Regions from separate parts of the Rhizobium sp. CFBP 13726 genome, predicted to be linked through region 2. Evidence: predicted binding sites of a transcription regulator. Region 2 holds the regulator's gene; the other holds the start of a gene.
What was found. Region 2 encodes HrcA, which represses chaperone genes, less so after heat shock. Its sites were predicted from a motif close to GTTAGCACTCNCNNNNNGNGAGTGCTAAC; they were not measured.

Region 1 (11,727 bases), on a different contig from region 2:
GGGAGATGGGCGGCAGCCCAGAGGGGGACTTTCTCCCCTACCGCAGGAGCCGTCCCATGCCGCTGATCAACATGCCCGAATTCTCCGGCCGCCTGCTCGATGAATTTGCCGGTCGCGGTGCGGCCCGCATCGATACGCCGGTGATCCAGCCGGCAGCACCCTTTCTCGACATGGCCGGCGAGGATCTTCGCCGCCGCATCTTCCTCACCGAAAGCGAGCGAGGCGAAAGCCTGTGTCTGCGGCCGGAATTCACCATTCCCGTCTGCCTGCGCCATATCGAGACCGCCACCGGCACGCCGCGGCGCTATTGCTATCTCGGCGAAGTGTTTCGCCAGCGGCGTGACGGCGACAACGAGTTCTATCAGGCCGGCATCGAGGATCTCGGCGAAAAGAACGTCGCAAGCGCCGATGCCCGGGCCGTCACCGATGCGGTCGAAATCATCGCGAGCCTGCTTCCCGGTCGCGCGCTCACGATCACGCTCGGAGACCAGACCGTGTTCGAAGCGGTCGTGCGCTCGCTCGGCCTGCCGCTCGGCTGGCAGAAGCGGCTGATCCAGGCATTTGGCAACACGGCGCTTCTGAAGCAACTGCTGCTGACTCTCGCCACCCCGCAGCCGGTCGCAGGCCTGTCGCCGGAACTTGCCGATCTCTTGCGCAAGGACGAGGCGGCGCTGATCGACCATATTGACCGGACCATGCAGGACACCGGCTATTCCACCAATGCCAGCCGCTCGCCGCGCGAGATTGCCGCACGGTTGACGGAAAAGCTGGCGCTCGCCGAAACCCGGCTGGATGGCGCGGCACTTCTTCTGCTGAGCGAGTTCCTGTCGCTGGAACTGCCGCTTTCCGAAGCGGCCGCTGCCCTTGCCGGTTTTGCCGATGCCGCAGGCCTGTCGTTCGGCCATGCGCTTGGCGAATTCGAAGCCCGCGTTGCAGCACTTCAGGATCTCGGCATGGACCCGTCGCGCATCACATACCGTGCCGCCTTCGGTCGTCCGCTCGATTATTACACCGGCCTCGTCTTCGAGGTCACGCAAAAGGGGTCGGACGCGGTTCTCGTCGGCGGCGGTCGCTTCGATCGGCTGCTGACGCTGCTCGGCGCCGTGGACGATATTCCGGCCGTCGGCTTTTCGCTGTGGCTCGACCGGATCGAACAGGCGAGGGCGCGCTGATGACCATTACCATCGCTTTGCCCTCCAAGGGCCGCATGAAGGACGACGCTTCGGCGATCTTCGAGCGCGCCGGCCTTCCCATCGTCGCCGTCGGCAATGATCGCTCCTATCGCGGCCGCGTCGAAGGCCATGAGGATATCGAGATCGCCTTTCTCTCGGCCTCCGAGATCGCCCGTGAACTCGGCGCCGGCGCCGTCGATTTCGGCGTCACCGGCGAGGATCTCGTGCGCGAAGGCCTGGTCGATGCAGACAGGCAGGTCGAGATCGTCGCCCGCCTCGGTTTCGGCCATGCGGATGTGGTCGTCGCCGTTCCGGAGATCTGGCTCGACGTCGATACCATGGCCGATCTCGGCGATGTCGCCGCAGATTTTCGCGCGCGTCACGGTCGGCGGTTGCAGATCGCCACGAAATACTGGCGGCTCACCCAGCAGCATTTCTCGTCGCAGCACGGCATTCAGCTTTACCGTATTGTCGAAAGCCTCGGCGCCACGGAAGGCGCACCAGCAGCGGGCCAGGCGGATATCATCGTCGATATTACCTCGACCGGCTCGACACTGCGCGCCAACCACCTGAAGATCCTGTCGGATGGCGTCATCCTCAAGTCGCAGGCCTGTTTGGTGAGAGCGCGCAAATCCGCGCATGAGGGCGATCCGCGCATCGCGCATATCGTCGACGCCGTGCGCAACGCGCTCTGATGGCCGGCGAAGACGCCAATATCATCGGGCTTTACGAACGCCACGCAGCTGCCTTCGACAAGCTGCGCGGCAAGACCCTGTTCGAACGACCATGGCTCGACAGGTTCGCGGCCACCATGCCGCCGCGCGGTCACGTGCTCGATCTCGGCTGCGGTGCAGCGGAACCGATCGCGGCCGACCTCATCCGCCGCAATCTTCGCCTCACCGGCGTCGATACATCGGAAACGCTGATCGGGCTTGCCCGCGAACGGTTTCCGGGCCGCGCCTGGATCGTTGCCGACATGCGCAAGTTCTACCAGCCGACCAAGTTCGATGGCATCATCGCCTGGCACAGCTTCTTCCACCTCAACCCGCAGGACCAGCGCGCCATGTTCCCGCGCTTTGCAGCACTCGCTGGCCCCGGTGCGGCGCTGATGTTTACCGCCGGCCATTTCGAAGGAGAGGCGATGGGGGAGTTCGGCGGTGAACCGCTTTACCACGCCAGCCTGTCACCGGAGGAATACGAAGCGCTCCTTACAAAAAACGGCTTCGAGGTGCTGGCAAGCGTCGCCCAGGATCCGCAATGCGGTGGCGCAACCGTCTGGCTGGCAAAGAACATCCGCCGCCGGACATCATAGCAATTCCAGAATAAAAAAATGCCCACCAGTCAGTTGACTGGCGGGCCTTCATGGCAGGGAACGCTCAAAGGTTAGGCAGCGATTGCGACCTTACCGCGGCGAGCGTCGACCGAGTAGAGACCGGGGCCGTAGGTAGCGAGCAGGATGTAGGCGCCGGCAAGGGTCACGTTCTTCATCAGCATGATGCCGTTGAGCGTGTTGATCCAGCCGAGAGCGGCATCCGGCCAGCCGGGAACGGCAACGGTGCCCGAATGGAACATCACGCCGGTGAAGATGCAGAACAGGGCGATGGCCCAGCCGGCGATCTTGGTCTGGAAGCCGACGAGAACGGCAAGGCCGGCAACGAATTCGAACAGGCCGGCGAGATAGGCAAGGGCGGTTGCAGCCGGCATGCCGGCGCCTGCGATCATGCCGGCAGTGCCTGCAGGATCGGCCAGCTTGCCGAAGCCGGCAAAGATGAACATGAACGACAGAAGAATGCGTGCGACGAGAATGATGATGTTGTTGGTGCTGGACATGGGAAGTCTCCGGGTTGCGGCGCTGGATCTTTCTCCCCGCCGCGTGTGAATTCTTGAACCGGACATTACCCCTTTCTGCCAAACGCGAAAGATGAACGATCGGAGACTGTTTGTCTCATAAAAGTGAACGATCACGGCCATTTTAGAATGTGCAAAAAACCGCATATGCAAGCGAAGGTGAACGCAACCTTCAGCCGGGGTTCACCGTTTGGCACCTACCATCGTGTCGTTCTCACATTGAGTTCGACCTCGAACTAGGAGGAAGATATGAAGAAGATCGCCATCACCACGCTCGCACTCGTCATGGCGTCTGCATTTGCAGTGCCGAGCTTTGCGCAGACATACCGCAGCGAAAGCCGCGAAAACCGGCAGGAAAACCGGATCTACCGCGGTGCCGTCACCGGCAAACTGACGCCGCAGGAGCTTCGCAACATCGCTCGCCAGCAGAACCGCATCGATCGCGCCCAGAACCGCGCAGCCCGCGATGGCGTGATCACCCCGCGCGAGCGCCGCGAGATCGAGCGCCGCCAGAACAACGCGTCGCGCAACATCTACCGCAAGAACAACAACGGCCGCACGCTGTACTAAGCCGAGCGGCACTTGAAATGACCCTTCACCGTCCGGCTCTGCCGGGCGGTTTTTTTATGGGCGCGAAACAAAAAAAGGCGGCCCGAAGACCGCCCTTTCGGTTCGTCAATGTGGTCAATCAGAACTCTTCCCAGTTAGAGGCGGCTGGCGCTAGCGAACCGAAGGCCGACGCAACCTTCTTGGCGAGGGTGCGTGCCGGCGAGGGGGTGGCGCGGGCGGTTGCGTGATCGGCAACGCGCACCGATGCGGACATCCCGCGGTCGCCTTCGGTGTTGAACCGGCCGACGAGCTCGCGCAGGCGCTGGGCTTCCTGGGCAAGCGCAGCGCTTGCCGCCGTTGCTTCTTCCACCATCGCGGCGTTCTGCTGGGTTACCTGGTCCATCTGGTTGACGGCAACATTGACTTCCGACAGGCCGACCGACTGTTCCTTTGCGGACGTGGCAATCGCATCGAGCTGCGAATTGATCGCCACCACATGATTCTGGATCACCTGAAGCGCAGTGCCTGTGGCGCTCACCAGTTCGACGCCATTCTTGACTTCGGACGCCGAGTTCCGGATCAGGTCCTTGATCTCCTTTGCCGCCTGCGCTGAGCGCTGCGCGAGCTCGCGTACTTCCTGGGCAACCACCGCAAAGCCCTTGCCGGCTTCACCGGCGCGCGCCGCCTCAACGCCCGCATTGAGGGCGAGAAGGTTGGTCTGGAAGGCGATTTCGTCGATCACGCCGATGATGTTGGAGATCTGCGAGGACGACTGTTCGATCCGCTGCATCGCATCGACCGCTTTTGCAACGACGGCGCCGGACTGGGCAGCCGATTGATTGGCTTCGATCGCCATCGACCGGGCTTCCTCCGTGCGGCTGGTGGAGGTGCTGACATTGGCCGTGATCTGGTCGAGCGCTGCAGCTGTCTCTTCGAGCGAGGCGGCCTGCTGTTCGGTACGTTTCGACAGGTCGCCGGCGCTCTGGCTGAGTTCGCGGGATCCGCCGTCGATCGCGTTGGTGGCGTTGGCGACGGAGTGGAGCGTGTCGCGCAGCTTGGCGACCGAGTCGTTGAAATCCGCTCGCAAGCCTTCGAAGTCTGCGGCGAAAGCCCGGTCCAATTGGAAGGTCAGGTCTCCGGCCGAGAGCCGCTTGAGGCCTTCCGCCAGACCATTGGTCGCCTCGGCCATCGCCTCGCTGCGTTGGCGTTCGCTCTCCGCGTTGCGGACACGGTCCGCTTCCTGGGTCGTACGGTTCAGCTCGGCTTCATGCTCCATTTCCTTGCTGCGCAGAGCATTGTCCTTGAACACCTGCAAGGCCTTGGCCATGCTGCCGACCTCGTCGCGGCGGTCCGCGCCGGCCACCAGCGCCGACAGATCCCCGTTTGCAAGGGTCAGCATCGTGCGCTGCAAGTGCTGGATGGGTCGTGCAAGCCAGGCACGGATCAGGAAGAAGCCTGCGACGAGCACGAGGGCGAGACCTCCGATAACAGCCCCGAAAGTGGCGTAGATGGTTGTCTTCGCACTGGCGCTGAGATTTTCGCTTTCCTGATTTGCAGCTGTCATCACTTCGTCGGTCACCACCGTGAGTTTTTCGGTAACGGCCGCAAACTTCGGCTTGCAGTCCCTCATGAAGGCTTCCTGAGACGCCAGCACGGCAGCCTCGTCCGTGGCCTGAGCTGCGGCCTGAACCACAGGGCCGCAAGCGTCATTGAGAACGCTCAAACCTTCCGCCTTGATCGGCGCCAGCTTGGCATTAGCGGGAAGGGCCGCCATCGCCTTGTCCATCCAGCCACCAAAAGAGGATTTGGCTTTTTCAAACGCCGCAAGATTGCTCGCGTTCTCTGCGTCAGTGCGCGACACAAGCAGGTCGCCAACGGCAGCGTGCCCGGTCTGCATGTAGCGATTGGCGCGTGCAATTGCCAAAGTTGCCAGACTTTCCTGCTGGAGAAGCCCGCCATACTCGCTATCCAGCGTTCGAATGCTGTTGCTGCTGTAGAAGGCAGTTGCGACGACGAATATGCCGAAGAACGACATGAGCGTCAGAAATTTACCGATCAAAGATACGTGCTTCATGGCAACCTGCGCGTTGGTGTTTGATTAAGCGCAGTTAATGTGAAGTTGCTTAGAAGAGCGTCACTGCCGAATTACTATTTTATACGAATAAAAATTATCAGTCCTTGTCGTTCGGTAAGTTCAGAGGGGGAAATGCTATGCATGCTGTATGCCTCAATAGCAGAAAGGGCGCCGGTTGCCCGACGCCCTTTCCGAAACACTGAACCTGAAGGATCAGATGTGCAGACCTTACGGCCTGATCACATCATGTCCATTCCGCCCATGCCGCCCATTCCGCCGCCGCCCATGCCGCCGCCAGCCGATTCCTTCTTAGGAAGTTCGGCAATCATGGCTTCGGTGGTGATCAGCAGCGAAGCAACCGAAGCTGCGTTCTGCAGAGCCGTGCGAACGACCTTGACCGGATCGACGATACCCATGGCGATCATGTCGCCATATTCCGACGTCTGGGCGTTGTAGCCGAAGTTGTCGCTGTTGCCGTCGAGGATCTTGCCGACAACGATCGAAGCTTCGTCACCAGCGTTGGTTGCGATCTGGCGAACCAGCGACTGCAGCGCCTTGCGGACGATGTTGATGCCGGCTTCCTGGTCGTCGTTCGCGCCCTTGGACGTGATCTTGGTCGAAGCGCGCAGGAGTGCGGTACCGCCGCCTGGGACGATGCCTTCCTGAACGGCAGCGCGCGTCGCGTTGAGCGCGTCGTCGATGCGGTCCTTGCGTTCCTTGACTTCGATTTCCGTGGAGCCGCCGACGCGGATAACGGCAACGCCGCCAGCGAGCTTGGCAAGACGTTCCTGCAGCTTTTCGCGGTCATAGTCCGAAGATGTTTCTTCGATCTGTGCCTTGATCTGTGCAACGCGGCCTTCGATGTCGGTCTTCTGACCGGCGCCGTCGACGATCGTCGTATTTTCCTTGGTGATCGAAACCTTCTTCGAACGGCCGAGCATGTCGAGCGTTACGGTTTCGAGCTTGATGCCGAGGTCTTCGGAGATGACAGTGCCGCCCGTTAGGATGGCGATGTCTTCCAGCATGGCCTTGCGGCGATCGCCGAAGCCAGGAGCCTTGACGGCAGCAATCTTCAGGCCGCCACGCAGCTTGTTGACGACGAGCGTTGCAAGAGCTTCGCCTTCGACGTCTTCAGCGATGATGAGGAGCGGCTTGCCGGTCTGAACGACAGCTTCGAGAACAGGCAGCATGGCCTGAAGGTTCGAAAGCTTCTTTTCGTGCAGAAGGATGTAAGCGTCGTCGAGATCGGCGACCATCTTTTCCGGGTTGGTCACGAAGTAAGGCGACAGGTAGCCGCGGTCGAACTGCATGCCTTCGACGACTTCGAGTTCGGTTTCAGCGGTCTTGGCTTCTTCGACGGTGATAACACCTTCGTTGCCGACCTTCTGCATGGCTTCAGCAATGTCACGGCCGACCTGTGCGTCGCCGTTTGCCGAAATCGTGCCGACCTGTGCAACTTCTTCCGAAGTCGAGATCTTCTTGGCGTTGGCCTGGAGATCCTTGACGACTTCTGCAACGGCGAGATCGATGCCGCGCTTCAGGTCCATCGGGTTCATGCCGGCTGCAACGGCCTTGTTGCCTTCGCGAACGATGGCCTGTGCAAGAACGGTAGCAGTCGTGGTGCCGTCGCCGGCGATGTCGTTGGTCTTCGAAGCAACTTCGCGGACCATCTGGGCGCCCATGTTTTCGAACTTGTCTTCAAGTTCGATTTCCTTGGCGACCGAAACACCGTCCTTGGTGATGCGCGGAGCGCCGAAGGACTTGTCGATGATGACGTTACGACCCTTTGGGCCGAGCGTGACCTTCACTGCGTCAGCGAGGATATCGACGCCGTGAAGCATCTTTTCGCGCGCGGTGCGGCCAAACTTGATTTCTTTAGCTGCCATGTTGGGAACTCCTGAAAAGGGGTGTCAGCAAATATTGGAAGAAGAGCAGTCGGCTAAAATCAGCCGATGATGCCCATGATGTCGGCTTCCTTCATGATCAGAAGGTCGACGCCATCGAGCTTGACTTCGGTGCCCGACCACTTGCCGAACAGAACGCGGTCGCCGACCTTGACGTCGAGTGCAACCTGCTTGCCGCTTTCGTCGCGGGCGCCAGGACCAACGGCGATGATTTCGCCTTCAGCTGGCTTTTCCTTGGCGGTATCGGGAATGATGATGCCGCCCTTGGTCTTTTCTTCAGACTCGACGCGCTTGACTACAACGCGGTCGTGCAGGGGGCGAAAATTGGTGCTTGTCATTGTCTAATCCCTCGATCAAATGACATGGACGGGTCTCAAGGACCCGCGGAGTGACGTTTAGCACTCATCTATCGAGAGTGCTAACGAGACCCGAGATAAGGATGGCTGCGAGCTGAGTCAAGAACGGGCTTGAAAAATTCAGGGCTCAGGGAGCGGCCATGCAGAATACGCTTAACGACAAAAACCCGGGCCCGGCGCCGAGCTTTCGTGAGCTCATAGGCGTGTTTGCCCGGATCGGAGCCCTCAGTTTCGGAGGGCCTGCCGGACAGATCGGCATGATGCACAAGACTTTGGTGGAAGAAAGACGCTGGCTCTCGGAAGAGCGGTTTCTGCACGCCCTCAACTACTGCATGCTGCTGCCCGGTCCGGAAGCGCAGCAACTGGCAACCTATATCGGCTGGCTGCTGTTCGGCGTGCGCGGCGGTATCGTTTCGGGCCTGCTTTTCGTGCTTCCCGGCCTTGCAATCATTCTGGGGCTTTCGGCAGCTTATGTCCTCTATCAGGATGCGACGTGGCTGGCCGGCCTGTTCTTCGGCCTGAAAGCCGCCGTCCTTGCGATCGTGGTGGAAGCCGTGATCCGCCTCGGGCGCCGCACGCTAAAAACCACTTTTCTGCGTGGTGTCGCGGCCGCCGCCTTCATCGCCCTGTTCTTCTTCAGTCTGCCGTTTCCGCTCGTCGTGTTTGCGGCCGGTCTCGCAGGCTATCTGATGACGCGGGCAGGGGGGCAGCAACCGCAAGACAGCGTCGCCAAAGAGGACAGTCCTCCCTGCGCGAAAACACCTGGTATCGCCCGCACGATCGCGACGCTTTCATTCTGGATCCTCGTCTGGCAGTCGCCTGTCCTGGTGCTCTGGGCCTTCGGTGCGCCGGAAAGCCTGTCCAGCCTGTTCGGCTTCTTCTCCAAGATGGCACTGGTCACCTTCGGCGGCGCCTATGCGGTTCTGGCCTATGTGGCGCAGGTCGCAGTGGCCGATTACGGCTGGCTGAAGCCGGGCGAGATGCTCGACGGTCTGGCACTTGCCGAAACCACGCCGGGCCCGCTCGTGCTGGTTCTGTCCTTCGTCGGCTTTCTCGTCGGTTTCCGCGAAGCCTCCGGTCTCGGCCCCGTCACGGGCGGGATTGTCGGCGGCCTGCTTGTCGCCTGGGCAACCTTCGTGCCGAGCTTCGTCTTCATCTTTGCGGGCGCCCCCTTGATCGAGCGCTTGCGCGGCAACGCCCTTTTATCGGGCGCGCTGTCTGCCATCACCGCCGCGGTCGTCGGCGTCATCCTCAACCTCGCAATCTGGTTCGGCCTGCACGTTCTGTTCAAGGAAGTTCGCCACGTCGATCTCTTCGCGCCAGCAGGATTTGGCCTCTCCGTCCCGGTCTGGTCCAGCCTCGATCCTGTCGCGCTCGTGCTTTTCGCAGCCTCCGCCGTCATGCTGTTCGTCCTGAAGCTCGGCATGGTGCCGGTGCTCGCCATCAGCGCGGCGGCGGGTTTTGTCGCCCAGATCGTCCTGATCCGGTGAGGATCGGACCATTGCAAAAATATGAAGTTTTGCCGCGATCTGCGTCGCGCGGCCCGCTTTCACTGCCTTCTCCCTTGTAATCTCGCCAACGGTTTGCGATGTCAGCCTCCTAATCGAGCAGGCAAAACCGGCAGGAACTTTTGATATGGCAAAGCGCATCCAGAATTTGAACGACGTGATCGAGAGCTACGATGTCGTGCTTTCGGATGTCTGGGGCGTGGTCCATAACGGCGTCGAAGCCTTCCAGCATTCCTGCACAGCCTTGGCCGCCGCGAGAAAAGCCGGCGCCACTGTCGTCCTGATCACCAACTCTCCGCGTCCAGCACCTGGCGTCATCGAACAGATGAAGCATCTCGGCGTTCCCGATGGAACCTATGACCGGATCGTCACGTCTGGCGATGTCACCCGCCATCTGGTCGCCGAAGGTCCGAAGAAGGTGTTTCTGCTGGGGCCTGAACGCGACCTCAATTTCTTCGATGGACTGGGTATCGAGATCGTTTCTGAAGCCGACGCCGATTGCGTCGTCTGCACCGGCTTCTTCGACGACGAGAAGGAAGTGCCCGAAAACTATACCCAGATGCTGACCACCTTCATTGCGCGCGACGTGCCGATGATCTGCGCGAACCCGGATCTGGTGGTCGAACGCGGTCACCGGATCATTCCCTGCGCCGGTGCGGTCGCCGCCTATTACGAACAACTCGGCGGCCAGGTCCGCGTTGCCGGCAAGCCGCACAAGCCGATCTACGACGAGGCGATCTCGCTTGCCCGCCAGGAGCGCGGTGATGTCGACAAGGCGAGGGTTCTCGCAATCGGCGACGGCATGCCGACCGATGTTCGCGGCGCGCTTTCGCAAGGCCTCGACCTGCTTTATATCAGTGCCGGCATTCACATCGCGGAATATTCCGTCGATGGCGAGACCGACGAGGCAATCATGCAGGAATGGCTGAAAGGCGAGAACGCAGCCCCGAAATTCTGGATGCCGCGCCTCGCCTGATCCGGAACCTGACATGACCGTATTTCACCGCAACGAAATGAAGGAGCCGCTGCCCGAGAGCCTCAAGGGCGGCGTCGTCGCGATCGGCAATTTCGATGGCGTCCACCGCGGCCATCGCAGTGTGCTGGATCGTGCGCTGGAACTTGCCAGTGAACGCGGCGTGCCCGCTCAAGTGTTGACCTTCGAGCCGCATCCGCGCACCGTCTTCAAGCCCGACCAGCCTGTCTTCCGGCTGACGCCGGCGCCACTCAAGGCACGGCTCTTGGAAGCGATGGGGTTCCGCTCCGTGATCGAGTATCCGTTCGACCGCGACTTCGCGACCCGTTCGGCCGAGGATTTCGTGAAGACGATCCTGACCGACTGGCTGGGCGCAAGCGCCGTCGTCACGGGCTTCGACTTCCATTTCGGCAAGGGCCGCGAAGGCGGACCGGCCTTCCTGATGACCGCCGGCGATCGTCACGACTTCACCGTGTCGCTGGTGGATGCGTTTCGCGATGAAAACGCGGAAGTCGTGTCGTCGAGCCGCATCCGCGATCTGATCGCCGAAGGAGACGTTGTCGCTGCGGCAGGCCTGCTCGGCTATCGCTACACGGTCGAGGCGGAAGTGATCGGCGGCGAACAGCTTGGCCGCCAGCTGGGCTATCCCACCGCGAACATGAAGCTTGCCCCTGAAACGGAACTGAAGCCCGGCATCTATGCCGTGCGCTTCAGACGAGCCGACGGCACGCTGCACGACGGCGTCGCAAGCTACGGCCGCCGCCCGACCGTGACTGACGACGGCGCACCTCTTCTCGAAACCTTTCTGTTCGATTTCTCGGGAAACCTCTACGGCGAGATCAGCTCGGTCTCCTTCTTCGGCTACCTGCGCCCCGAACTCAAATTCGACGGCCTCGACCCCCTGGTCGCCCAGATGAAAAACGACGAGGCAGAGGCGAGGGCACTGCTGTCAGGCGTAAAGCCGCTCGGCGAGCTGGACATGAAGATCGCGTTTTAGGCTTTAGAGGCGTATATCAGGCGGCCGCCGTCATCTCGGCGGGCCGTTGCCAGAGAATTGCCGGGATCAGGTACTTCACCGGCTTGTGCGCCAGATCCTCTGCGGAAATATGATTGGCGACGATCAGATCGATGGCGACATCGAAGATGACGTCTTCAAAAGAATCCACGTCGGGCGCCTCGATATGAAGGCCCTCGATATCGCTCTCCGAATAGAAGAGCCTGGCTTCTTCATCCCAGACAGCTTTGATAAAGAATGTTCTCTTCACGGTGTCTACTCTGAAGGTCTGCGGTTTCCCGAAAACCATATATCTGTCATCAGTAGTCCGCAACGCAGGAATGATATC
Region 2 (11,727 bases):
ATCCAGATCCAGAGCGACCAGCTGGAAATCAAGGATCAGGAAAAACGTGCCTTCTTCACCGGCAATGTGCAGGTGGTGCAGGGTACGACCACGATGAAGGCCGGCAAGATGACCGTGCTTTACAAAGGTGAAGGCGCTTCGGTGACCTCCGGCAGCACCGACATCGACAAGATCTTTCTCGACGACACCGTTTTCCTCACCTCGGGCACTCAGCAGGCGACCGCCGAAAAGGGCGAGTTCGACATGACCTCGCAGACCTTCGTGCTTTCCGGCAAGCAAGTCGTGCTTTCCGAAGGCGCCAACGTGTTTCGCGGCTGCAAGCTGACCGTGCAGATGGCGACCGGACAGGCGAAGCTCGATTCCTGCGGTGGCCGCGTGGAAATCATGCTCGACCCGAAGTCGCGACCTAAGCAATAGAAATCCAAGCCCTTGAAAATACCTTTCCTCTCCAACCGGTCCGCCGACCGGTCGCCCGTGACCGAACCTTTCATTGCACGCGACAAGGCGCGCTATGAGGGTACGCTGGTGGCGCATGGTCTTTCCAAGACCTATGACACGCGGCGCGTGGTGAACGGCGTATCGCTGGTCGTTCGCAAGGGCGAGGCTGTCGGCCTGCTCGGACCGAACGGCGCCGGCAAGACGACGTGTTTCTACATGATCACCGGGCTTGTGCCTGTCGATGAGGGCATGATTGCCATCAATGGCAACGAGGTAACGCATATGCCGATGTATCGGCGCGCGCGTCTCGGCGTCGGCTACCTGCCCCAGGAAGCCTCAATCTTTCGCGGACTGTCCGTCGAAGACAATATCCGGGCGGTTCTCGAAGTGCACGAACCGAACCGCGACAAGCGGGAAGCGAAGCTCGACGAGCTGCTGGAGGAATTCCACATCAGCCAGTTGCGCAAGTCCGCGGCTGTCGCGTTGTCGGGTGGCGAACGGCGTCGCCTCGAGATCGCCCGCGCGCTGGCGACCGACCCTGCCTTCATGCTGCTGGACGAGCCGTTTGCCGGTGTCGACCCGATTTCGGTGTCCGACATCCAGAACCTCGTTCGCCACTTGACGGCGCGTGGTATCGGGGTACTGATAACGGACCACAATGTCCGTGAAACGCTGGGTCTTATCGATCGCGCCTACATTATTCACGCAGGCGAAGTCCTGACGCATGGCAGGGCCGACGATATCGTCAACAATCCGGATGTTCGTCGTCTTTACCTTGGCGACAAGTTCAGCCTCTGAGGCCAGAAAGAATCTACTTTCCCGCTTCGTGCCGCTTGACCAAATCTATCAAAAAAGCAATTCTTGTGCCAGTTGAAGGATGGCACCGATAATCTCGGTGTCTTCCTCTCGACTATCGTGCGATGACCGCATGATTTTAAGGAGATCACGGGAGTTTCGCGTCCGCCATGGGGTTATCTGCCAGTCTTTTTCTGCGACAGAGCCAATCGCTGGTGATGACACCGCAGCTGATGCAGTCCATTCAGCTGCTGCAGATGACGCATTTTGAACTCAACCAGTTCATCGCGCAGGAAGTCGAGAAAAATCCGCTGCTCGAAATAGCGGCAGGCGACGGCGATGGTGATGCGGATTTAGGCGGGCTTGATCCCCGCGATCTGGAGTTTTCCGGTTCGCGCGAGGATGACGGACCGTTCGAAGGCCAATCGGCGGCGCAAGCCGATGTCGGCTCCCTCGACTGGTATGAGAGCGCAACCCGCGACGGCACGGCCAAGCTTGGCGATCACCTCGATGCCAGCCTTGAAAACGTGTTTCCCGACGACGCACCGGCACAGCGGCCGGACGCGCCCGAACTTCTCGGCCAGTGGAAATCGATGCCCGGCGGCGATGCCGGCGACGATTACGACCTCGACGATTTCGTTGCGGGCCAGGTGACCCTGCGCGACCATCTCGGACAACAGCTGCCTTTCGTGGTGACCGCACCGGGCGACCGGTTGATCGCCCAGGACCTGCTCGACCAGCTGGACGATGCCGGCTATTTCCAGGGCGACATAGAAGAGGTCGCGGCCCGTCTCGGCAAGGCGCCGGAGGCGGTAGAGGCCGTTCTCGTTCAGCTGCAAACCTTCGATCCACCCGGGGTATTTTGCCGTAGCCTGAGCGAATGCCTGGCGATCCAGTTGCGCCAGAACGACCGGCTGGACCCGGCCATGGCAGCGCTGATCGATCACCTCGATCTTCTCGCCAAGCGTGACTTTGCGTCTCTGCGCAAGATCTGCGGCGTGGACGACGAAGATCTGATCGACATGATGGCTGAAATCCGCAAGCTCAACCCGAAGCCGGGTGCGGGCTTCGAGGGCGGGTTCTCGCAGTCTATCTCACCCGATGTCGTGGTCCGGCCATCGCTTGATGGTGGATGGAACGTCGAACTCAATCCCGATACCCTGCCGCGCGTTCTGGTCAACCAGACCTATTTCAACACGGTCTCCAAACACTGCCCGAAGAACGGCGAAGATCACAATTTTCTGTCGGACTGCATGCAGACGGCGAACTGGCTCGCCCGCAGCCTCGACCAGCGCGCCAAGACGATTATGAAAGTGGCAAGCGAGATCGTACGCCAGCAGGATGCCTTCCTGCTGCACGGCGTCGATCACCTGCGACCGCTCAACCTAAAGACGGTGGCAGAGGCCATCAAGATGCACGAATCCACCGTCAGCCGCGTCACCTCCAACAAGTATGTGCTGACGCCACGCGGCCTGTTCGAACTGAAATACTTCTTCACAGTGTCGATCGGCTCGGCGGAAGAAGGTGGAGACACCCATTCGGCCGAATCGGTGCGGCATCGCATCCGGTTGTTGATTTCTCAGGAGCTGCCGAGTGCCGTCCTGTCGGATGACGACATTGTCATCAGCCTCAAGCAGGGCGGTGTCGAACTTGCGCGCCGGACGGTGGCGAAATATCGCGAGGCGATGAATATTCCGTCATCGGTGCAACGCAGGCGGGAAAAGCGCGCCATCGCGAAACTGGCAGCGTTCTAGCCTCACATATCGAGGGCAGTCATAGGCGACCCGGTATTCGCCACACGTGCCGCACAGATTGACATTCCGTTAATGGCAGTTTAGAGACCCGCCGCAACCTGACCGGGCGACACGGGATCTAAACCAATTCCCAAACCAATTTGGCCCTGCCATTCGTGAACCGCTTGGATCAAGAGGCCGGTTGGCGTAGACTGGAACATGCAAGTCACGACAATAAGGAGTAACTCCATGAGTGTGCGTGTATCCGGTAAACATATGGAAATCGGCGACTCGTTTCGACAGAAGATCGAGGACCACATCGGCGGTGCAGTGACCAAATACTTCGACGGGGGGTATTCGGGTCAGGTGATCGTCGAGAAGTCCGGCTCGCGTTTTTCGGCAGATTGCAAGGTGCATCTCGATACCGGGATCGTCCTGCATGCGGCCGGAGAAGCGAATGATCCACAGGCAAGTTTCGATGCTGCAGCGGAGCGGATCGAAAAACGCCTTCGTCGCTACAAGCGTCGACTGAAGGACCATCACGCCGGCAATCACGCGAACGGTTTTTCCGAAGTGGCTTACACGGTCATGGACCGTGTACCGGATGAAGAAGACGACGTGCCAGACGATTTCGCACCGACCATCGTTGCGGAAAGCACGAAGCAGTTGATGACGATGTCCGTTGCGACCGCCGTGATGGCGCTCGACATGACGGACGAACCGGTCCTGTTGTTCCGCAGCCCTGGAAAGGAGCTGAACATCGTGTACCGGCGCAATGACGGAAATATCGGTTGGATCGATTCCACCGGTATGAAGAACTAAAAACTCTCGGGAGAGCGCCTTTGGCGCTCTCTTCGCCCTTCGCGGCAAAAGGATGATAAGAATGGCTTTGGCGGATTTGCTGCAGCAAGATGCGATTGTTCCTGCCCTTAAAGTGACCTCCAAGAAGCAGCTTCTTCAGGAACTTGCTGTGAAAGCGGCCAAGCTGACGGGTGTTCCCGAGCGGGAGATCTTCGACGTCATCCTGCAACGGGAGCGGCTGGGGTCGACGGGCGTTGGCCACGGCATTGCCATCCCACATGGCAAGCTCAGCAGCATATCGTCCATCAAGGGCGTGTTCGCCCGCCTGGAATCGCCGATCGACTTCGAAGCGCTTGATGACGAGCCGGTCGATCTTGTGTTCCTGCTGCTCGCCCCAGAGGGCGCCGGCGCCGACCACCTGAAGGCGCTTTCGCGTATTGCCCGCGTATTGCGCGATCAGGATCTCGTTGCCAAGCTTCGCAAGACCGATTCCGCGTCGGCAATCTACGCCTTTCTGAATGCAGAACAGGCAAACCACGCCGCCTGAGGCGGATCTATACTCCTTTTCTATAGAGTAAAGCCGACCGCTCGCACTCGAATGGAGCGGCTAATCTTGTTTTCGAGCCCTCTTTAGAATTGCCTTTTGTCAAATACGCCACATGTCTTTCCCGTTGAAGGAGATAGACATGAATGACGACATACGTGCCAGGATCGCTGCGAATGACAGACTGCTCAAGGCGGTCATCATCCTGCTGGCGATCAAGGATCCCCATCTTCTCGATGAGCTCGATGCAATCTTCAAAATTGCCGATGGTCAGGAGGGACTGATCGGCGATGCGGACAAGAAGACCCGAGCCCATCTCAATTCGGAACTGGCCCTGATCCGTTCCCTGGCGCATGTTTCGCTGGATACGACGCACTGATCCTTACCCGCGGTCGCCAAACGCAAATGGGCGCCCGAGGCGCCCATTTTTCTTGGAAAGGCTCTGAGGAGCTCAGTCCGTCTTGTCTTCAGCCGCCGCTGCTTCAACCTTCGGGCCGCCCTTGGCGACGCCGACCATGGCCGGGCGCAAGACGCGTTCGCCAATAATGAAGCCGGCCTGGACGACCTGCATGACAGTGTTGTTGGGTACATCCGCATTCGGGATCTCGAACATGGCCTGATGGAAGTTCGGATCGAACTTCTCGCCTTCGGCATCGATCTTCTTGACGCCGTGCCGCTCGAGTGTCGACAGCATGCCACGCTCGGTCATTTCGACGCCTTCAAGCAGGCTCGTCAGCGTCGCATCGGCTCCGGCACGCTTGTCTGCCGGAACAGTGTCGAGCGCGCGGCGCAGATTGTCCGAGACGGCCAGCATGTCGCGGGCAAAGCCCGAGACGGCGTAGGACTTGGCATCCTTTACTTCACGCTCGGTGCGGCGGCGAAGGTTGTCCATCTCTGCAGCAAGCCGCATGAAACGGTCGCGCAAATCGGAATTTTCAGCCTTGAGCACATCGATCGGATCGGGCTCCTGCGCGAAGAAGGCTTCCCCTGCGCTCTGATCGGCGGCGTCTTCGAGAGCGGATGCCACGGCTTCCGCCGTGTTTTCGACAGCAGCTGCGTCAGGTCCGTTCTTCTTGGTTTCGTCGGTCATGACGGTCTCCGGTGCGTATTGGAATCTGGAAGGGTGGTTGCGCCCGATATCGAGGTTCGGGGCGAAAAAATCAAGGGCTTGGGAACATCCTAGCGGGATAGCCTTGCAAGCAGCTGGGCCGTGTAATCCACCATGGGCACGATGCGCGAGTAATTCAGCCGGGTTGGGCCGATGACGCCAACCGCGCCGACGATGCGTTCCTCGCCGTCACGATAGGGCGCAACGATGAGCGAGGAGCCGGACAGGGAGAACAATTTGTTTTCCGAACCGATGAAGATCCGCACGCCCGGCCCCTTTTCGGCAAGATCGAGGATCTCGATCAGGCTGTCCTTCTTTTCGAGATCATCAAACAGCAGACGCAGCCGATCGAGATCGCTGACGTCAGCCAGACCTTCCAAGAGGTTTGCCCGGCCGCGGACGATAAGCTGGCCCGGCTTTCCGTCCTCCTGATCACCAGACCAGAAAGCCAGACCTCGCTCCACCAGATCATGCGACAGCGTGTGAAGCTCGCTTGCGACCTGTTCCTTCAGCATTTTCATCTGGCCGCGAAATTCCGGCAGCGTCTGGCCGGCGAGATGCGCGTTGAGGAAATTTGCGGCCTCGCCAAGCTGCGACGAGGTTACGCCGGCCGGCAGATCGATGATGCGGTTCTCCACCTGGTTATGATCGCCAACGAGGACGGCGAGCGCCTTGGTGGGCTCCAGGCGGATGAACTCGACATGTTTGAGGACGGGATCGTTCTTGGCGGTGATGACGATGCCGGCGCCGCGCGAGACGCCAGACAGCATCAGGCTTGCATCGGCCATCAGGTTTTCGAGCGTCTGATCGCGATCCGGCGGACGGATCTGCCGGTCGATGCTGGCGCGGTCTTCTTCCGAGAGATTGCCGACCTGCATGAAGGCATCGACAAAGAACCGCAGCCCTGTCTGGGTCGGCATGCGGCCTGCACTGATATGCGGCGAGTAGATGAGGCCGAGCTCTTCCAGATCGCTCATGACGTTGCGCACCGAGGCCGGTGACAGCGACATCGGCAGAAGTCGCGACAGATTGCGCGAACCGACCGGCTCGCCGGATTCCAGATAGCTTTCCACGATGCGGCGAAAGATTTCCCGCGAACGATCATCAAGCACGGAGCCGTTGTCGCGACCCGTCAGTCCCGGAAATACCATTGGCCCCTTTACCATGCTGCTGATCTCATCTCCCAGATATAGTCGCTCACTTGCGCATCCGCAAAAGGGAAATTCTTTGCAAATGACGGCTCCGAGCTTTAGAAGGCGGAAACAATAATTTAGGGAGTGACGGATGCGGCCTTCAGGCAGACAGACAAATCAGATGCGCAAGATCTCGTTCGAGCGCAATTTCTCCAAGCATGCCGAGGGCTCCTGTCTCGTCAAGTTCGGCGATACCCATGTTCTGTGCACCGCAAGCCTTGAAGAAAAGACGCCGCCGTGGCTGCGCAATTCCGGCAAGGGCTGGGTCACCGCCGAATACGGAATGCTGCCGCGCGCCACCGGCGACCGGATGAAGCGCGAGGCTGCGACCGGCAAGCAGGGTGGCCGTACCCAGGAAATCCAGCGCCTGATCGGCCGTTCGCTGCGCGCCGTGGTCGACCTTTCCGCGCTTGGTGAAAAGCAGATCACCATCGACTGCGACGTGATCCAGGCCGATGGCGGCACCCGCACGGCGGCCATCACCGGTGGCTGGCTGGCGCTGTACGATTGCCTGAAATGGATGGACACCCGCTCGATGATCAAGCTCGACAAGGTTCTGAAAGACCATGTCGCGGCGATCTCGTGCGGCATCTTTGCAAGCCAGCCGGTCATCGATCTCGACTATCTCGAAGATTCGGCCGCCGAGACAGACGCGAATTTCGTCATGACGGGTAGCGGCGGCATCGTCGAGATTCAGGGCACGGCCGAGGGTGCTCCCTTCAGCCAGGAGGAATTCCTCAACCTGCTATCGCTGGCACAGGACGGCACCCGGGAACTGGTAGCTCTGCAGAAGCAGGCGATCGGCGGCTGATTTCAACGCTGGCTGATCCAAGAGTTGCGAGGGGCAGTCTTCCTTTCCGGAGAGACTACCTCTCGATCGAACCTCCTCCCCCGCCTTCATGGCGGGGCAGCATCAGACAAGGGAGCCACTGTTTTGATCGACAGCATTCTCGAAACAGCGCTCTATGTCGATGATCTCGATGCGGCGGAAGCCTTTTACGGTGAACTGCTCGGGCTTGAACGGGTGTTGCGGGCCGGCGATCGCCACGTGTTTTACCGATGCGGACCCGGCATCCTGTTGATCTTCAATCGCGCCGAGACGCTGAAGCCGCCGCCTGATGATGCGCTGCCGGTTCCGCCGCACGGCACGGCAGGCCCGGGGCATGTGTGCTTTCGTATGGAAGGCCCGGCGATTGACAGAATGGCAGAAAAGCTCAACAAGGCGGGCATCGTGATTGAAAGCGATTTTCGCTGGCCAACCGGCGCTCGATCCCTCTATTTCCGCGACCCGGCCGGCAACAGTCTGGAATGCGCAGAGCCGAGGCTCTGGAATCTATAGGAACCTTCATGCGCAAGCTTGAGACGAAAACGATCGTCGTTGCCAGCCACAATGCCGGCAAGATCCGCGAGATTGCCGAATTGATCGGTCCGTTCGGCTTCTCGGCAAAGTCCGCAGCCGAACTGAAGTTCGAGGAACCGGACGAGACCGGCACGACATTTGAGGAAAACGCCGCAATCAAGGCGCTTGCCTCTGCCAAGGCGTCCGGCCTGCCCGCCCTTTCCGACGATAGCGGCATCGTCATCGATGCGCTGGACGGTGCTCCCGGTGTCTATACCGCCAACTGGGCCGAGCGCGAGGATGGCAGCCGTGATTTCGCGATGGCGATGCAGAAGGTGGAAGACGCGCTGCAGGAAAAGGGTGCGACCAAGCCCGACAAGCGCAGCTGCCGTTTTGTGAGCGTTCTCTGCCTTGCCTGGCCGGATGGCCACACCGAACTCTTCCGCGGCGATGTCGAAGGCGTTGTCGCCTGGCCGCCGCGTGGTGATGCCGGTTTCGGTTACGACCCGATCTTCCAGCCGGAAGGGCACGAGACCACGTTTGGTGAAATGACCAGCGAGGAAAAGCACGGCTGGAAGCCCGGCGATGAACATGCGCTTTCGCACCGGGCGCGCGCGTTCAAGCTGTTCGTTGAAACCTGCCTGGAGGCCTGATCCCCATTGAACGCCGTCGCTCCCCTTTTTCCCGGCATGCTGCTACCCGACACGGGTGAGCCGGGCTTCGGCGTTTACGTGCACTGGCCGTTTTGCGCGGCCAAATGCCCCTATTGCGATTTCAACAGCCATGTCCGCCACCAACCCGTGGATCAGCTCCGCTACACCGCCGCGTTTCTGAAAGAGATGGAAACGATGCGGAAGATGAGCGGGCCGAAGACGGTCACGAGCATCTTTCTGGGCGGCGGCACGCCTTCGCTGATGGATCCTTCAACCGTCGGGGCGATCCTCAACGGGATCGCGCAGCACTGGCATGTGCCTGACGGGATCGAGATCACGATGGAAGCCAACCCTTCCAGCGTCGAGGCGGAACGCTTTCGCGGCTACCGGGCTGCCGGCATCAACCGGGTCTCGATGGGCGTGCAGGCGCTCAACGATACGGATCTCAAATTCCTCGGCCGCCTGCATGACGTGGCAGACGCGCTGAAGGCGATCAAGCTGGCACGCGAGATCTTTCCGCGCATGTCGTTCGACCTGATCTACGCCCGTCCCAAGCAGACGGTGGAGGCCTGGGAAGCGGAGCTGAAGCAGGCCATTTCCTATGCCGTCGATCACCTTTCCCTCTATCAGCTGACGATCGAGGAAGGCACGCCGTTCTACGGCCTGCACAAGGCCGGCAAGCTGATCGTTCCAGATGATGAGCAGTCGGCGCTGCTCTACGAGGCGACGCAGGAGATCACGGCCGCGCATGGCATGCCGGCCTACGAGGTTTCCAACCACGCCAAGCCGGGTGCTGAAAGCCGGCACAACCTGACCTACTGGCGCTATGGCGACTATGCCGGCATCGGCCCTGGTGCGCATGGTCGCCTGACGCGGGGACGCGACAAGATCGCCACCGCCACCGAGCGACGTCCGGAATCCTGGCTCGAACAGGTCGAGCTCAGCGGTCACGGCATGGTCGACCAGGAGTTGCTGGGCTTCGACGAACAGGCGGACGAACTGCTTCTGATGGGACTGCGCCTGACCGAAGGTGTCGATCTGGCGCGCTGGCAGGAGCTTTCCGGCCGCGATCCGGATCCGGTGCGGGAGGAGAGGCTTCTCGAGCACGGCTTTATCGAGCGGCTGGGAAATTCCAGGCTGCGCTGCACGCCCTCGGGCATGCTGATCCTCGATGCTGTGGTTGCCGACCTCGCCTGCTGACTAGGCCTTCACCGCCGTCACATGCAGCCATTCGGTCGGCCGGTCATCGTAGCCGCTGCCTTCATTCTCGGTGATATCGAGCGAAGACCATTCGACGGACACGTAGAGCTGTTCAAGCCACGGCCGCGAAGGATTGTTGTAATAGCGTCCGATCGTATCCGTCATCTCTTCGCCGCCGGTCTTGTAGCTTGCGTAGAAAAGGCCGGCGGGGCGCAGCGCCCGGTGGATACGGGCAAGGACATCGGCAAGATCGTTTCTCGGCGTATGCAGAAGGCAGGCATTGGCCCAGATGCCATCGTAGGCATTCGCTGCTTCAATATCTCCGAAGCGCAGGACCTCGACTTCGCGCCCCAGGCGGCGTGACGCTTCCCGCGCCATTTCCAGAACGCCGTCGGTCGGTGTGACGTCAAACCCGCGTTCGATCATGAAACCGCTGTCGCGGCCATTTCCGCAGCCAAGTTCGAGAACCCGGGCACCGGCCGAGAGACGGTTGAGAAACGCTTCCAGCCTGATCTCGTTCGCCTTCTCCCGATAACCGGCATAGGTTTCGGCATTGTCGGCGTAGAAGCGGAGGGTCTGATCGTGTTCCGCCATGGCTCTTACTTCTGTGACAGGAGAAGCTTGGTGCCGAAGCCGACGAAGACGGTGGCAACGCCGAGGTCGATCTTCTGCTTGGCCTTGAGATAGGCGCTCGCTACCCGCGGATGGGTGATCAGGCCGACCAGAAACGTATAGTAACAGGCCGAAACCGCGACCATGACAGCGATTGCCGCTAGCCCGTAGAGAAACGGCGTGCCCGCCGGCATGGTAGCGGCAAACAGCGAGGCAACGAAGAGAGCCGATTTCGGGTTGGCGAGGTTGGTCGCAAGCCCCAGTCGGTAAGCCTTCCTCAAGGGTATCTCGCGTTCTGTGGGGGCAAATTCGGGTGTTGTCCGGGCCTTCCGGACATCCATGAAGACGCGCAGGCCGAGCCATACGAGATAAAGACCGCCGACGATCTTCAGCGCGACATAGGCGAAAGGGGCTGCCTGAAACAGGGCATTGATCCCGAGCCAGCCCGCAAAGCCCCACAGGCATGTTCCGGTAATCGTTCCCATGGCTGCCGTAATGGCAACCCTGCGCGGTGCTGTGAGGCAATAGCGGATCACCAGCAGCGTATTTGGCCCGGGGGTAATGCAGGCGACAGCCCAGATGGTCGCCACGGATAAAAGAAACACGACACGCTCCTCGCACACCAGAAAAATTGGTGTGCGCCAGAAGCCAAATCCCGTCAACGCCCGGACAAACAAAAACCGGCTCTCATCCGATGGATAAGAGCCGGCTTGGGTCGGTTAGTCGATGATCACAGATTGTTTTCGTTGATCAGGCGCTTCAGAAGCTCGACCTCGTGGCTGAGCTTGCTGTCGCCCGAGATCAGGTCCTCGATCTTGCGAACCGCATGCAGCACGGTCGTATGGTCGCGGCCACCAAACCGACGGCCGATTTCCGGGAAGGAGCGCGGCGTCATGGTTTTCGAGAGGTACATAGCGACCTGGCGCGGCTTGACGATGACGCGGGTGCGGCGGTTGGAGACCAGTTCCTGCCGCGAGACGTTGTAATGGCGTGCCACGACGCGCTGGATATCCTCGATCCGGACGCGCCTTGCTTCCCCGGCGCCGACCAGATGGGCGAGAAGCTCGTCGACACGCTCGATCGAGAGGTTCGGCTCAAACGAGCGACGGAACAGCAGCTGGTTGAACGCGCCTTCCAGTTCGCGACCGGTGCTGACGACGCTGCGTGCGACGTGATCGAGAATTTCGTGCGGGATATCGAGCGATGGATCATCCTGCTGGGCAGCCGCGAGACGACCTTTGAGCATTTCCATGCGCATATCGTAATCCGGCGTCTCGACCTCGATGGCCACGCCGCCCTGCAGACGCGAGC

Region 1: the regulator HrcA is predicted to act here: its motif matches at 7,942-7,970, upstream of groES (co-chaperone GroES).

The regions. Positions count from the first base shown of each region.
Region 1 covers NZ_JACYUU010000001.1:56,935-68,661, forward strand. The annotation lists gene IFT66_RS00280 (ATP phosphoribosyltransferase regulatory subunit) at 57-1,172, shown strand; gene hisG (ATP phosphoribosyltransferase) at 1,172-1,867, shown strand; gene IFT66_RS00290 (class I SAM-dependent DNA methyltransferase) at 1,867-2,484, shown strand; gene IFT66_RS00295 (DoxX family protein) at 2,556-3,002, opposite strand; gene IFT66_RS00300 (hypothetical protein) at 3,270-3,590, shown strand; gene IFT66_RS00305 (methyl-accepting chemotaxis protein) at 3,709-5,643, opposite strand; gene groL (chaperonin GroEL) at 5,883-7,529, opposite strand; gene groES (co-chaperone GroES) at 7,589-7,885, opposite strand; gene chrA (chromate efflux transporter) at 8,044-9,393, shown strand; gene IFT66_RS00325 (TIGR01459 family HAD-type hydrolase) at 9,539-10,387, shown strand; gene IFT66_RS00330 (bifunctional riboflavin kinase/FAD synthetase) at 10,401-11,381, shown strand; gene IFT66_RS00335 (DUF1902 domain-containing protein) at 11,398-11,649, opposite strand.
Region 2 covers NZ_JACYUU010000003.1:266,805-278,531, reverse strand. The annotation lists gene IFT66_RS15385 (LptA/OstA family protein) at 1-417, shown strand, start outside; gene lptB (LPS export ABC transporter ATP-binding protein) at 436-1,236, shown strand; gene rpoN (RNA polymerase factor sigma-54) at 1,404-2,987, shown strand; gene hpf (ribosome hibernation-promoting factor, HPF/YfiA family) at 3,216-3,788, shown strand; gene ptsN (PTS IIA-like nitrogen regulatory protein PtsN) at 3,850-4,314, shown strand; gene IFT66_RS15360 (hypothetical protein) at 4,454-4,690, shown strand; gene grpE (nucleotide exchange factor GrpE) at 4,763-5,401, opposite strand; gene hrcA (heat-inducible transcriptional repressor HrcA) at 5,491-6,570, opposite strand; gene rph (ribonuclease PH) at 6,704-7,423, shown strand; gene IFT66_RS15340 (VOC family protein) at 7,547-7,951, shown strand; gene rdgB (RdgB/HAM1 family non-canonical purine NTP pyrophosphatase) at 7,960-8,604, shown strand; gene hemW (radical SAM family heme chaperone HemW) at 8,641-9,804, shown strand; gene IFT66_RS15325 (class I SAM-dependent methyltransferase) at 9,805-10,398, opposite strand; gene IFT66_RS15320 (LysE family translocator) at 10,404-11,021, opposite strand; gene dnaA (chromosomal replication initiator protein DnaA) at 11,147-11,727, opposite strand, start outside.